2 regions of the Caulobacter sp. GW821-FHT05F04 genome follow, and region 2 is predicted to be linked to the other one. Evidence: riboswitches for the same ligand, from Rfam matches in the RefSeq annotation. Region 2 holds a riboswitch; the other holds the start of a gene.
The links. Region 2 has a riboswitch for cobalamin ahead of AC07R7_RS15060 (TonB-dependent receptor plug domain-containing protein). Riboswitches for the same ligand answer to the same signal wherever they lie in the genome.
Positions count from the first base shown of each region.

Region 1: another riboswitch for cobalamin. It lies ahead of cobO (cob(I)yrinic acid a,c-diamide adenosyltransferase); the one in region 2 lies ahead of AC07R7_RS15060 (TonB-dependent receptor plug domain-containing protein).

Region 1 is NZ_JBWKSF010000006.1:68,693-75,929, reverse strand. Features, by position in the region: gene AC07R7_RS16580 (transglycosylase domain-containing protein) at 236-2,494, shown strand; gene AC07R7_RS16575 (hypothetical protein) at 2,518-2,712, shown strand; gene AC07R7_RS16570 (TetR/AcrR family transcriptional regulator) at 2,697-3,260, opposite strand; gene AC07R7_RS16565 (PaaI family thioesterase) at 3,364-3,867, shown strand; partial or broken gene AC07R7_RS16560 (hypothetical protein) at 3,840-3,934, opposite strand; gene AC07R7_RS16555 (DUF1636 domain-containing protein) at 3,930-4,328, opposite strand; gene cobO (cob(I)yrinic acid a,c-diamide adenosyltransferase) at 4,331-4,969, opposite strand; cobalamin riboswitch at 5,000-5,185, opposite strand; gene AC07R7_RS16545 (esterase-like activity of phytase family protein) at 5,209-6,693, opposite strand; gene AC07R7_RS16540 (TonB-dependent receptor) at 6,893-7,237, shown strand, end outside.
Region 2 is NZ_JBWKSF010000005.1:166,375-173,611, reverse strand. Features, by position in the region: gene cobU (bifunctional adenosylcobinamide kinase/adenosylcobinamide-phosphate guanylyltransferase) at 186-704, opposite strand; cobalamin riboswitch at 741-930, shown strand; gene AC07R7_RS15060 (TonB-dependent receptor plug domain-containing protein) at 1,079-3,031, shown strand; gene AC07R7_RS15055 (aminotransferase class I/II-fold pyridoxal phosphate-dependent enzyme) at 3,192-4,049, shown strand; gene AC07R7_RS15050 (ABC transporter substrate-binding protein) at 4,046-4,882, shown strand; gene AC07R7_RS15045 (FecCD family ABC transporter permease) at 4,879-5,877, shown strand; gene AC07R7_RS15040 (ABC transporter ATP-binding protein) at 5,874-6,644, shown strand; gene cbiB (adenosylcobinamide-phosphate synthase CbiB) at 6,634-7,237, shown strand, end outside.

The DNA.
Region 1 (7,237 bases), on a different contig from region 2:
CAACCGCATGACCGCAAAGAAAAAGCCCGGCTAAAGCCGGGCTTGAGAAGTAGGGGAGGAAACGCCCAGGAAGGGCAGAGGCCTCAGCCTCACGGGAGGTCATCTATGCCTGGCTGAACGCCATTCAAGGGCCGAACGGAAGAAACTTCGGTTTCAACGCGCTTGGCTTGCCGGGGCCGTGTGGTAATGAGCGCGCTCGACGAGTGAGGGCCTGGCCCGAAGCGAGCGCCAGTCCATGTCCGACCCCGCCGATCCCAAAGACATCCCGCCGGCGCCGAAGCCGCGCAAGCCCCGGAAGCCGCGCGCCAAGGCCGCGATGACCTCGGCGGCTGTCCTGCCCGAGAGTTCGTCCGAACCCGTCGCGCCCAAGCCGCCTCGTCCGCGAAAGCCGCGCCCCCCCAAGCCGCCGGCCGAACCGGTCGCCGAGACGCCGGAGATCATCGAACCCGCAGCCGTCGAAGAGACCCCCGCGCCCACGCCGGTCGTCGAACCCGAACCCGAGGTCCTGCCCGAGGAAGCGCCCGCTCCCGAAGCCGAGACCGAGCTGCCGGAAGCCGTCGAGGCGATCCCGGAAGCCGCCCTCTCCCCGGCCGAGCCCGTCAAGACCGCCAAGCCGCCGATCTGGAAGCGTCCCGCCTGGCTGATCGGCGCGGCGGCGGCCGTGGTGCTGGCGGTCGTGCTGGTCGCCTCGCTGTTCTGGTCGCTGCCGTTGAGCCGCGCCCTCGAGCCGCTGAACAATTCCGCCATCGTGCTGGTCGCGCAGGACGGCTCGCCGATCGCCCGTCGCGGCTCCTACAAGGAAGCCCCGATCGACGTCGCCAAGCTGCCGAAATACGTGCCCGGCGCCTTCATCGCCATCGAGGACCGCCGTTTCTACAGCCACATGGGCGTCGACCCGAAGGCCATCGCGCGGGCCCTGGGCAAGAACGCCCAGGCCGGCGGCGTGTCGGAAGGCGGCTCGACCATCACCCAGCAGCTGGCCAAGAACGCCTTCCTGAGCAGCGACCGCAACCTGCGCCGCAAGGCGCAGGAGGCGTTGATCGCGGTCTATCTGGAGGCCCGCCTCTCCAAGGACGAGATCCTGTCGCGCTATCTGTCGTCGGTCTATTTCGGCGACGGGGCCTTTGGCCTGCGCGCGGCGGCCCGGCACTATTTCGGCAAACAGCCCGAGCAGCTGTCGATCGGCGAGGCCGCCATGCTGGCCGGCCTGGTCAAGGCCCCGTCCCGCCTGGCGCCGACCAACAACATCGAAGGCGCCCGCGAGCGGATGCGCGTGGTGCTGGGCGCCATGGTCGAGACCAAGACCATCACCCAGGCCCAGGCCGACGCGGTCGGCGAGGTCTCGGCCATCGAGAACCCGGACAAGCTGCCGACCGGCTCCTACTTCGCCGACTGGGCCCTGCCCCAGGCCCGCGCCGCGATCGGCGCCCGCTATGGCGAGACCATCGTCAAGACGACGCTGGATCCCGCGCTGCAGGAGAAGGCCGAGAAGATCCTCAACGACTACATCGCCCGCGACGGCAAGGTCCTGAACATCACCCAGGGCGCCCTGGTGGCCATGCGCAAGGACGGCCGCGTCGTGGCCATGGTCGGCGGCCGCGACTATGGCGCCAGCCAGTTCAACCGCGCCGACGGCGCGCGCCAGCCGGGCTCGTCGTTCAAGCTGTTCGTCTACCTGGCCGCCCTGCAGTCGGGCATGACCACCACCAGTCCGATCCTCGACACCCCGGTGCAGGTCAGCGGCTACACGCCGAAGAACCACGAGGGCAAATACCGCGACCGCGAGATCCCGCTGATCAGCGCCTTCGCCGCCTCGTCGAACGTCGCGGCCGTGCGCCTGGCCCACGACCTCGGCCCCGCCAAGGTGATCAAGGTCGCCCGCCAGCTGGGCGTCACCGAGAAGATCCCGGACGACCTGACCATGGCGCTGGGCACCGGTTCGATGAGCCTGACGCGCCTGACCGCCGCCTACGCCTCGATCGCGGCCGGCGAATATCCGATCGTTCCGCACGCCCTGGAGACCTTCCAGAAGGGCAAGACCACCGCCTACGATCCCAAGGTGCTGGCCGGCATGCGCGACCTGCTGCGCTCGGCCACCCATCGCGGCACGGGCCTGGAAGCGGCGATCGACGGGGCCTACGGCAAGACCGGCACCACCCAGGACTATCACGACGCCCTGTTCGTCGGTTACGTCGACGACCTGGTGGTCGGGGTCTGGGTCGGCAACGACGACAACAGCTCGATGAATGGCGTGGTCGGCGGCGGCGAGCCCGCCAAGATCTGGAAAGCCTTCATGCTGTCGGCCCTGGGCCGCAACGTCGCCCCCGTGGTCGTCGAGGACCCGCTGGACGACCTGGGCCTGCCGCTGGAAGGCGAGATCGGCCCCGACGGCCTGCCGGTGGTCCCGCTGACCGTGCCCGCCGACCCGCTCCCGCCGCCGCCCGTCGCGCCGGTCGCCCCCGTCGCCCCGCCACCGCCTGAGCCGCGTCCCTAGACGTGGTCCTCCAGGAGACCGACATGTCCGACGATCTGGCGCGTGATGACCTGTCGGCCCTCGCCGAGGCCGACGCCGGCCCCTTCCACGCCCGCGCCGAGGCCCGCGCCACCCGCGCCGGCCTGGTCACCTTCGGCGTGGTGGTGAGCGGTGTCCTGCTGTCGGCGGCGCTCCTGGTCTGGACGGTGCGCCGACCGGTTCGTCAGGCCGCGAGATAGGCGCGGCTTAGCCGCACCAACTCGTCCTCGAACTCTCGGCTCTCCAGGAAATCGACGCCTTCCAGCACCGCCGCGCGCATCGCGCCGTGGATCGCTCGCGACAGCACGAAGGCCTGGACGCGGGTCAGCGGACGACCGCGCGCGTCGGTCAGCCCCTCCTCCGCCGCCGCGAACTTCGCCGCCAGCTCGGCATGGTCGGCCTGGGCCAGCATCGCCGAGGCCGCGATCCTCCGAGCCTGGTTGCGTCCGGCGAAGGCCTGGACGAAGGCGCGGATCATCGCCCGGTCCCGCGCCACGCCCTGACCGTCCTCCAGCGCCGCCATCACCCGGCTCCGGTGCGCCTCGGTCTCGCGAAGGGCCAGGGCCAGCAGGATCGCCTGCTTGTCGGGGAAATAGCGGTAGAGCGTGCCGATGCTGACCCCGGCCCGCTCAGCCACGGCATTGGTGTTGAATCCAGCCTCGCCCACAGCCTCCAGAACCTGAGCCGCCGCCTCCAGCACGACGTCGACCGACGCCTGGGCGCGGCTCTGGCGCGGGATTTTCCGCATGTTTTCAACGGCGCTCACCGCGGCCCTCCGTCCCATGGAAAGTCGAGTAACAGAGGCCACGCCTGTCCCCTAGCCTTCCGTTGGATCACATGGAGGCAGCGACATGACCTGGGCGACCGAACGTCTCGACGCGCTGAAGGCCGGAACGGCGACGCCGCCGCCAATTGTCGAGACCCTGAGGTTGGGCCTGCTCGACGACTGGGGCGAAGGCTGGGTGCAGAAGTCCTGGCGGCCGTCGCCGGAATTGGCGACCGCCGACGGCTCGCTGTTTGGCGGCTATCTGGCGGCCCTGGCCGACCAGGTGTTGGCGTTCGCGGCCATGACCGTCGTTCCGCACGACAGGCTGTATCGGACGGTGAACCTTCAGCTCAATTTCCTAAGGGTCGCTCGCGATGGTCCACTATCGATCGAGGCTAAGGTCGTGGCGCGGACCCGGCAGCTGATCACCGTGCACGCCGAATTCCGCCGCGAGGACGGCGCGCTGATCGCCGACGCCACGGCGCAGCAGATCGTCATGGCGTTCGAGCGCTGGCCGGCCGAACGCGATGCGGTGGACGGGTTAAGACAAGCGGGACCGAAACCTCGTCCTTCGACAAGCTCAGGATGAGGTTTCTACTGAGCCGACCATGATCCTCATCCTGAGCCTGTCGAAGGACGAGGACCACGCGCTCAATCCCCCACCAGCTTTCCCGCCGGCGGCACGCGCACGATGAAATGGCCCTTCACGCCCTCCGGCCACTGGCGGTACGGGACCACGCCCTCGTCGCTGGCGGCATAGGCCACGGCGTAGTCGACGATCGCGCGCGCGGCCTCGGCGGTCGGTTCGAACCGGCCCAGCACATAGCCGATCTTGCCCGGCGCCCGCAGGTGGATAGAGCAGTGCTGGGCGCAGTTGAACAGGCAGGCCATCTCCTGGATCGCCACGCCGGAGCCGTCCGCCGCCTCGCGTAAGGCGGCGGCCAGCAGCGCCCCGCCGCGCACGCCTTCGGGCGTCTCGCGCTCCTCGGTCGAGACGCGGCAGGTGTTGCAGACCACCACCGCCGGGCCGTCGTCGGCCGCGCGCAGCACGGTCAAAACTCGATCCCCGCCTGGGCCTTCACGCCGGCGCGGAACGGGTGCTTGACCTGGGCCATCTCGGTGACCAGGTCGGCGGCCTCGATCAGGGCGTCGGGCGCGTTGCGGCCGGTGACGACCACGTGCTTGCCCTCCGGCCGATTGACCAGAACCTCCAGCACCTCATCCAGCGGCAGGTACTCATAGCGCAGGATGATGTTCAGTTCGTCGGCGACGACCATGTCCCAGTCGGGATCGGCGATGCGGGCCTTGATGGCTTCCCAGGCCTCGCGCGCCACGGCGATGTCGCGGGCGCGGTCCTGGGTGTCCCAGGTGAAGCCCTCGCCCATCGGCCGGAACTCGACCTGGTCCGGGAAGGCGTCGAACACGACCTTCTCGCCGGTCTGCATCGCGCCCTTGATGAACTGGATGACGCTGACCCTCTGGCCGTGGCCGATGGCGCGGCAGACCATGCCCAGGGCCGCCGTCGTCTTGCCCTTGCCCGCCCCGGTATGGACGATCAGCAGGCCCTTCTCGATCTGGCGCTCGGCCATCATCTTGGCCCGCGCCGCCTGGATCACCTTCATCCTGGCGTTATGGCGCGCGTTCTTCGCGGCCTCTTGGGCGGCCTCGCCGTCCGGGAGTTCTTCGTTCATCACCCTGCCCTCGCCGGACACCCCGCCGGCCGCGTTGATATGACGAAGGCCGGTCTCCTGGCTTACGCCCTCCCGTCGCGGCGCCTTCCCAGGATCGCTCCCAGTGGCGCGTGCCGCGACGATCGACGGACGATCACAGTTGCGGGGGCAGCCGCGGATTGGTCACCGCGTTCCCGGAGGTCTTTCGACCTCCATGCCTTCGCCGTCCGGGGTAGGCGCGCCCGCCCGGAGGGTCAAGCTCACTTCGGCAGGGACAGGCGGTAGACCAGCACCAGGTTGTCGTTGTCGCCGGCCCCGGTGTCGCCATGCAGCGAGGCGTCGAAGTCCTGGCCGTTCACGTGGCCCCTGGCCGTGGCGAAGTCGTTGTCCGACCCGACCAGCAGGAAGACGTCGCCGGTCTTGTCGAACGTCGAACCGATGGCCATGGCCTCGATCTTCTCGGGCAGGCTGGTCGGGGTCGAGGGCGCGACCGACAGATTGATCCCGAACCTGGCGAGCTGGACGGGGTTGAGGATGTTGACCAGCTCGGCCTGGGCCGCCGGCTTGATGTCGGGGTTCAGCACGCCGTCCTTGGCGATCGGCTTGCCGCCCTGCTCGTAGGGCGTGCCGGCCAGGTTCGTCGCGGCGGCCAGGTCGACCAGCAGGATGCTCTTATAGACCGGCGCATTGGCCGCGCCCTTGCCCCGGCCATTGCCGTCGCGGGCCAGGACCAGCAGGCGGGTGTCGCTGAGCGCCACGGCCTCGGACTGGGCCGCGGTGACGTCGGCGGCCTGGCCGTCGCCGTTCTCGCGCACGGTCGGCAACTGCAGCGCGTAGTGGCCGATCGGCGCCTTGGGCAGCCGGGTCTTGCTGATGTCATAGACCAGCACGCGGGTGTTGTTGCGGGTGGCGTTGTTCGACGTGGAGTCCTGCACGGTCGCGCTCTGCAGCACGGCGATCAGGCGTTTGCCGTCGGGGCTGATGGTCAGGGCTTCCAGGCCTTGGTTGTTGCGGCGGCCCTGGTCAGGCGCCTTCTCGGCGCCGAAGTTCAGCTGGCCCTTCTTGATCGGCAGCAGCGCCGGGACGGTCTGGATCGCGCCGGTCAGCGTGCCGGCCTTGTCGAACAGATAGACGCCCGCCGCATATTCGTCCGAGACGTAGAAGCTCCCGTCCGGCAGGTAGGCGATCGCCTCGCTGTCCAGGCTGAGCTTCCCCGCCCCCTCGCCGCTGGCCGGCGACGGATAGCGCACGCCGCCCCGCTCGACGACGTTGGCGCCCGGGTCCATGCCGGTGAACGGCTGGCCGGTCTGGTCCTTCAACAGGAAGCCGCCCGTGGGCGTGATGGTCAGGCCCTTGCCGGGAACCAGCTTGATCGCGTGCTCGTGGACGCGGTTGGCGTAGTCGGTCGTGCTCTTGAACGGTCCGACATTGTTGGGACCCCGGTCCGGCAGGGTGCGCAAGGTCCCGGTGTAGGACCCGTCGGCGGCCCTCCTCCAGTTCGACAGCGCCATGCTGGAGAACGAGCCCAGGGTCTCGCCGTTGAAGTCGCGCGTCGCCGCGGGCAGCCAGCCCACGGCCACCAGGCCGTGATTGACATAGGTCTTGCCGCCGAACGGGACGGTGACGTCGCCGGGGGTGTTGTCCCAATGCGGCGTGACATAGGTGCGCGACTGAGCGCCGGCGCCAGCCGCCAAGGCCAGGGCGGCGAGACCCACGAGGGTTCCGACAAGGCGATGGCGCGACATCGAGAGCTCCTGAAAAGGATGCGAGGCGTTCGGTGAACCTGGCGCGCTCTTAGGGAGGGTGTGCATCGGTTTTGTGACGCAAGCTGTCATCCAGACGCAGCAGAACCGTCATCAACCTGTGGAATAGACGCGGCGCTCAAACCAATCGGTGCCATAGACGAAAATCCGCGTGGCGCGCGATATCGAGGGGATATCCGAAATGCTGCTCCGATCCGCCAGCCTGGTGGCCATCGCCGCCTGCCTCATGTTCGCCGCCCAGGCGCAAGCCGCTGAGGTTCTGGCCGCCGACGCCCCCGCCGCGAAGGCCGCCGATGCGGTCGCGGGCGCCCCCGCCGACACCAACGAGATCGACGCGGTCGTCATCGTCGGCAGCGGTCAGACCCGCTCGGTCAACACCCTGACGCCGTCCAGCCTGGAGGTCCTTCCCCCGGGCACGAGCATTCAGAAGGCCCTGAACTTCCTGCCGGGCGTCAGCGCCCAGTCGATCGACGCCCTGGGCGTCAACGAGCAGTCGCTGTCGCTGCAGGTGCGCGGCTTCAACACC
Region 2 (7,237 bases):
AAGCTTACCTGCTCTCCCCCTACGGGAGAAGGTGGCCGCCGAGGGCGGTCGGATGAGGGGTCACACGGGGCTAACCGCTCGCGCCGTAAAGCTAATCCGACAGGCTTATCACCCCCTCATCCGGCGCCGCGCGCCACCTTCTCCCGCAGGGGGAGAAGGAAAAGCGCCCGCACGCCGACGGGAATTCACCCCTGCGGCTTCAGCTTCAACGGCAGCCCGGCCGCCACGAAATAGACCTCGTCGACCGCCTGCGCGAGCCGCTGGTGCAGCCGTCCGGCCTCATCCCGAAACCGTCGACCAAGCGGCGTCTCGGGCACGAGGCCCAGACCGACCTCGTTGCTGACCAGCCAGAGGCGGGCGGGGCAGGCGGCGACGACTTCGACCAGAGCGGTCGCCTCCGTCGCGATGTCGCGCTCGTCCAGCATCAGGTTCGACAGCCACAGCGTCAGGCAGTCGACGACCGCCACCGCGTCGGCGGGGAGGGCGGCGATCGCCTCCGCCAGGGCCAGCGGCGCCTCCACCGTGGTCCATGATTCGCCCCGGTCGGCCTGGTGGCGGGCGATGCGCTCGGCCATCTCGTCGTCGAAGGCCTGGCCGGTGGCGATCAGCACCGGACGCACCGCTCCAGCGGCGATTTCCGCCGCTTTCTGGGCGAAGGCGCTCTTGCCGGAACGGGCTCCGCCCAGCACCAGGATCGACGTCATGGAAGCTCCACATTGACCGTAAGCGGCGCAGTCTATAGGGCTGCCCCCGCACCAGGCTCCTCGAAAGAGGATTAAAAGGGAACGAGGTTCAAGACCTCGGCTGCCCCCGCAACTGTAAGCGGCGAGTTCTAGCGTCACATGCCACTGGGGTCTCCGGACCCTGGGAAGGCGATGCCAAGAGCGACGACCCGTGAGCCAGGAGACCTGCCCGGCGCAGTCGTTCATCGCTCGGCCGGGGTGCGCCGAACGAACGGGATCTCCCGCGAAACGACAGTCAAAGGGCCGCGCGACGGTCCGGGGCGTACGTGTGGCTTTCCAGCTCGCGGGTGCGTCGCGGTCAGCCGTGCGGGTCGTTCAACTGGGAAGATTGAAACATGATCCGAACGTTTTTGAGCTCCACCGCGCTCGCAACCCTCCTTGTCGCCGGTTCGGCCATGGCGGAAGAGCAGAAGGCCCCCGAGGCCGATGTCGCCGGCGCTGTCGGCGCCAACGGCGTCGCCGAGCTGATCGTCACCGCCACCCGCACCGCCCAGCCGATCGAGAAGGTCGGCGCGTCGGTCACCGTCCTGACGCAGGCCGCCATCGAGGCCAGCCAGGCCATTTCGGTGACGGAGCTGCTGGCCCAGACGCCGGGTGTCAGCTTCACCCGCAACGGCGGGCCGGGCACGGCCACCAGCCTCAACATCCGCGGCGCCGAGACCCAGCACACCGTGGTGCTGATCGACGGCGTCAAGCTGAATGACCCGTCCTCGACTCAGGGCGGCTTCAACAGCGGCAACCTGCTGATCGGCGACATCGCGCGTATCGAGGTGCTACGCGGCGCCCAGTCGACCCTGTGGGGCAGCCAGGCCGTCGGCGGCGTGGTCAATATCGTCACCGCCGATCCCACCGTTCCGTTCACCAGCTCGATCGAGGCCGAAGGCGGCGCGCGCAAGACCGGCTACCTGCGGGCCGGCGTTGGCGGCGCTTCGGACAAGATCACCTGGCGCCTGGCCGGCGGCTACTACACCACCGACGGCTTCTCGACCTACAAGCTCGGCAAGGAGAAGGACGGCTACCAGAACACCGGCCTGTCGGGCCGTGTCCGTGTGGCGCTGGCCGAAAACGTCTCGGCCGAGGTCCGCTCGGTCTATTCGAAGGGCAAGAACGACTTCGACGGCTTCAACGTCGACAGCGCCGAGTTCGGCCGCACCGAGGAACTGGTCGTCTATACGGGCCTGAACTTCACTCTGCTGGACGGTCGCTGGAACAACCGCCTCGGCTACGCCTATACCGACACCGACCGCGAGAACATCAACCCGGCCCGCCCGGCCGCGCCGCTGACCTTCGACGCCGCCGGCAAGAACAAGCGCTTCGAATATCAGGGCGTGTTCGCGATCTCGGACATCTGGACGGCCACCTTCGGCGCCGAGACCGAGAGGGCCCGCATGCGCACGCGCTCGCCCACGGTCGCCAAGCCGAACCCCGCATTCAGCACCGGCCGCGTCGGCGTCGACAGCCTCTACGGCCAGCTGCAGGTCGAGCCGGTGAAGGGCCTGACCTTGACCGGCGGCCTGCGCTACGAGGACCACGACACCTATGGTTCGCACACCCTCGGGCAAGTCGCGGCCGCCTGGGCGCTGAACGAAGGCAATACGGTCGTGCGCGCCAGCTTCGGCCAGGGCTTCCGCGCCCCGGGCCTCTACGAGCTCTACAGCGAGTACGGCAACCTCAGCCTGTCGCCGGAAGATTTCGACAGCTGGGACGCCGGGATCGAGCAGCGCTTCTTCGGCGGCAAGGCCCGCGCCTCGGCCACCTGGTTCCACCGCGAGGCCGACAACGAGATCCGCTTCTTCTCGTGCGCCTCGGGCTCGACCACGGCCCTGTGCAATCCGAACGGCGCGTTCCGCTTCGGCTACTACGACAACGTCCAGAAGACCAAGGCGCAAGGGGTGGAACTGATCGGCGAGGTCAAGCCGGTCCCGGCCCTGACCATCACCGGCAACTACACCTATACCGAAGCCGAGTCCGACTCGGGCGCCAGCAAGGGCAAGCAGCTGACCCGTCGCCCGAAAAACATGGGCAACCTGTCGGCCGCCTATCGTTGGCCGGTCGGTCTGACCACGACGGTGGCGGTGCGTTACGTCGGCAAGACCTACAACAACGACGCCAACACCCAGGTGGTGAAGGACTATACCCTGGTCGATCTGCGCGCGGCCTATCCGATCAACGAGACCCTCGAGGTCTTCGGCCGGGTCGAGAACGCCTTCGACAAGGACTACCAGACCATCCTGAACTACGGGACGCCGGGACGCGGAGCCTTCGTCGGCTTGCGGGCGCGCTTCTAGGCCCATGAAGGCGTCGATTTCCACCATCGGCGCCTTCCGGCATGGCGGCCGTCTCCGCGAGGCGATGGCCGCTTTTCCGGACGCGCCGCGTCCCTGGCTGGACCTGTCGACCGGGATCAATCCCGAGCCTTGGTCCGGCCAGCGGGCGCCGGCCGACGCCTTGCGCCGGCTGCCGGATCCGCTTGAGCTGGCCGAACTGGAGGCGGTCGCCGCGCGCGCGTTCGGCGTCGCCGACCCCGGCCGCGTGGTCGCCACCTCCGGCGCGGAGGCGGCGCTGCGGCTGCTGCCCGGTCTGATCGGCGGCGGGCAGGTCGCGCTGCTGGCCCCGATCTATGGCGGCCATGCCGAGAGCTGGGCGTCGTCGCCTCCGAACTTCATCGCGTCGCTGGACGATCCGAGCGCCGTCCGCGCCGACGTGCTGGTGCTGGTCAATCCGAATAATCCCGACGGCCGGCGGATCGAACGGACCGCCTTGGCCGCCCTGGCGGCGGAGCGGTCTGACGCGGGACGCTGGACGGTCGTCGACGAGTCCTTCGGCGAGGTCGCGCCCGAGCTCAGCGTCGCCGACCTCGAGATCGACCGACTGGTGACCCTGCGCTCGTTCGGCAAGTTCTACGGATTGCCTGGGGTTCGACTGGGTTTCCTGATTGGAAACAAGGTTTTCGCGCGGGAATTTCGCGCGCTTCTGGGCGACTGGCCGGTCGGGGCCGACGCCCTAACGATGGGGTTGGAGGCCTACGCCGATGACGCCTGGAGGGCGCAAACTCGGACGTGGCTGGAGACCCAGGCGGGCGCGGTCGACGCTGTTCTAACCAAGGCGGGCCTCAAGCCGCTTGGCGGCTGCGATCTCTTCCGTTGGGCCGAAGCGCCCGACGCGTGTGGCCTGTTCAGCCGGCTCTGCGCTCAGGGCGTGCTGACGCGCCCCTTCGCGGACCGGCTGGATCGACTTCGGATTGGCTTGCCTTCGCGCAATGAATTCAATCGCTTTGAGCAAGCATTTCGCGCGGTGACGTCATGAACCGCCGCGAGGCTATGGCCGGGGCCCTGGCGATGACGGCGGGCGGTCCGCCGCCGCTCCCAAGGCGCATCGTGTCGCTGAACAGCTGTCTGGACGCCATGCTGGTCCACCTGGCCGACCGGGGCCAGATCGCCGCCCTCAGCCACTATGCCCGAGACGCGCAGGCCTCCACCGTCGCGGCCCAGGCCCGGACGCTGCCCTACACTTGGGAGAGCGCCGAGGAGGTCATCGACCTGATGCCCGATCTGGTCCTGGCCAGCCAGCACTCGGCTCTGGCGACGCGCAACGCGCTCAAGCGCCTGCACGTGCCGGTCCAGCGTTTCAAGGTTCCCAGGTCGATCGACGAGAGCCTGGGCCAGGTCCGCGAGCTGGCCAGGCTGATCGGCCATACCGATCGCGGCGAGGCCCTGGTCGCCCGCATCGAGGCGGCGATCGCGGCCGCCAAGCCCACGCCCGGCGCGCGACGGCTGACGGCGCTGATCTATCAGCCCAATGGCTTCGCGGCCGGGCCCGGCACCCTGGTCGACGAGATGATGGACCATGCCGGCTTCGACAATGTCGCCCGCCGCTTCGGCCTGAAGACCTGGGGCAATGTCGGGCTGGAGCGCCTGCTGGCCGATCCGCCGCAGGTGCTGCTGGTCGGCGTTTCCGCGCCAGGCGCGCGCAGCTGGGCCGACCGGATCATGACCCACCCGGCCCTCAAGGCCGTGTCCGGCCGGATGCGCCAGGCGCCGGTGCCCGAGAAGCTTCTCTATTGCGGCGGCCCGGTGCTGATCGAGACCGCCGCCGCCATGGCCCACGCGCGGGTGCAAGCCTTGAAGGAGGGCGCATGAAGCCCCGGTCTCCCCCCATGGCGCCATGGGCGATCTGCGGCGTTCTGCTGGCGCTGCTGGTCGTACTGTTCGGCGTCAGCCTGTGCGCCGGGCGCGTCTGGGCGCCGTGGAGCGCCTGGACCTCGGGCGGCGCCGATCCGCGCTGGGCCATCGTCTTCGGCCTGCGCCTGCCACGCACCATCCTCGCCATCCTGGTCGGCGGAGCCTTGGGCCTCTCCGGCGCGGCGTTGCAGGGCTACACCCGCAATCCGTTGGCCGATCCCGGAGCCCTGGGCGTCTCGGCGGCGGCGGCGCTGGGCGCGGTGCTGACCCTCTATCTGGGCGCGGCGGGCGAGGCGATCTGGATCCTGCCGGCCGCCGCCATGGTCGGGGCGGGCCTGGGCGTCGCGGCCCTGCTGGGCCTGGCGGGCGTCACCTCCAGCATCGTCACCTTCATCCTGGCCGGCTTCGTCATCCAGACGGTCTGCGGCTCGGCCATCGCCCTAGCCCTGAACCTCGCGCCAAACCCCTGGGCGGTGAACGAGATCGTCAACTGGACGCTGGGCTCGCTGGCCGACCGCAGCGTCGACGAGGTCAAGCTGGCCGCGCCGGGGATCGTCGCCGGTGGCGTCCTGCTGCTGACCCTCGGCCGCTCGCTGGACGCCCTGACCCTGGGCGAGCAGGGCGCGCGCTCCCTCGGTGTCGACCTGTCGCGCACGCGCCTGCTGATGGCCATCGGCGTCGCCGTGGCGGTCGGGTCCAGCGTGGCGGTGACCGGCGTCATCAGCTTTGTCGGCCTGATCACCCCGCACCTGCTGCGGCCGCTGCTGGGCGCCAGGCCGAGCGCGGTGCTTTTGCCATCGTTCCTAGGCGGCGCGGCCCTGACCCTGGCCGCCGACATCCTGGTGCGCATGACCCCGGCCGCCAGCGAGGTCAAGCTCAGCGTCGCCATGGCCATGCTGGGCGGCCCGTTCTTCCTGGCCATGCTGATCTCGATGCGCCGGAGGCTGGCATGATTTCCGCCCGGAACGTGACCCTGGCCCTGGGCGGACAAGCGGTGCTGGACGGCGTCACCGCCGACTTCGCCAAGGGCGGCGTGATCGCCATCGTCGGTCCCAACGGGGCGGGCAAGTCGACCTTGCTGGCGTGCCTGGCCGGCCTGCGGCGTCCGGACAGCGGCGCGGTCACCCTGGACGGCGCGGCGGTCGCGACTCTGCCCGGCCGCCAACGCGCGGGCCGCATCGCCTTCCTGGCCCAGACGCCCGAGATCGCCTGGGACGTCGACGTCCGCGCCTTCGTGGGCCTGGGTCGCACGCCGCATCTCGGGGCATTCGGTCCCAGCGCCGAGGACCGCGCGGCGATCGACGCCGCCATCGCCGCCGCCAGCCTGGAGCGCTTCGTCGACCGCGCCGTCACCCGGCTGTCGGGCGGCGAGCGGGCCCGCGCCTTGATCGCACGCGGTCTGGCCGGCCAGACCGACTGGCTGCTGGCCGACGAGCCGCTGACGGGCCTTGACCCCGGCCACGCCCTGGACGCCCTGGCCCTGTTCCGCCGCCTGGCCCACGACCAGGGCAAGGGCGTGATCGTCACCCTGCACGACCTGAACCTGGCCGCGCGCTTCGCCGATCGGGTGCTGGTGCTGAGCGAAGGCCGTCTGGTCGTCGACGGCGCGCCCGACACGGCCCTGACACAAGAAACCCTGTCAGCCGTCTATGGCGTCGTCGTCCGCCTTCACGGGGGCGAGGGCGGGCCGCTGATCGAGGTGCTAGGCCGTGCCGGCTAGGCTCTTACCCACCAGCCCCTGGATCGTCCTGGCGGCGGCGGTCGTGGAGGCCGCCGTCGGCTATCCAGACGCTCTGCACAGGCGCGCGCCGCATCCGGTCGTGTGGATCGGCGGGCTAATATCTGCGCTGGAGGCGGGCCTCAACCTGCCGGGGTTCGGCGAGATCGCGCGCCGCCTGCTGGGCGTGGTGACCCTGGCGCTCATCGTCGGGGCCAGCGCCCTGGCCGGCTGGATAGTCGCGGACCTCGGCGGACCGGTGGCGATCGTGCTGGTCGGGACCGTGGGCCTGGCCCAGCGCAGCCTGTTCGACCATGTCCGCGCCGTCGCCAAGCCCTTGGCGGCGGGCGACCTGGACAGTGCGCGCATCACGGTCGGCCACATCGTCGGCCGCGACGTCGCCCGACTGAGTGAGAGCGACATCGCCACCGCCGCCATCGAGAGCCTGGCCGAGAGCTTCTGCGACGGGATCGTCGCGCCGCTGTTCTGGTTCGTGATCGCCGGCCTGCCGGGCCTGTTCGTCTACAAGGCCGTCAACACGGCCGACAGCCTGATCGGCCACCGCGAGCCACGCTGGCGCGCGTTCGGATGGGCCT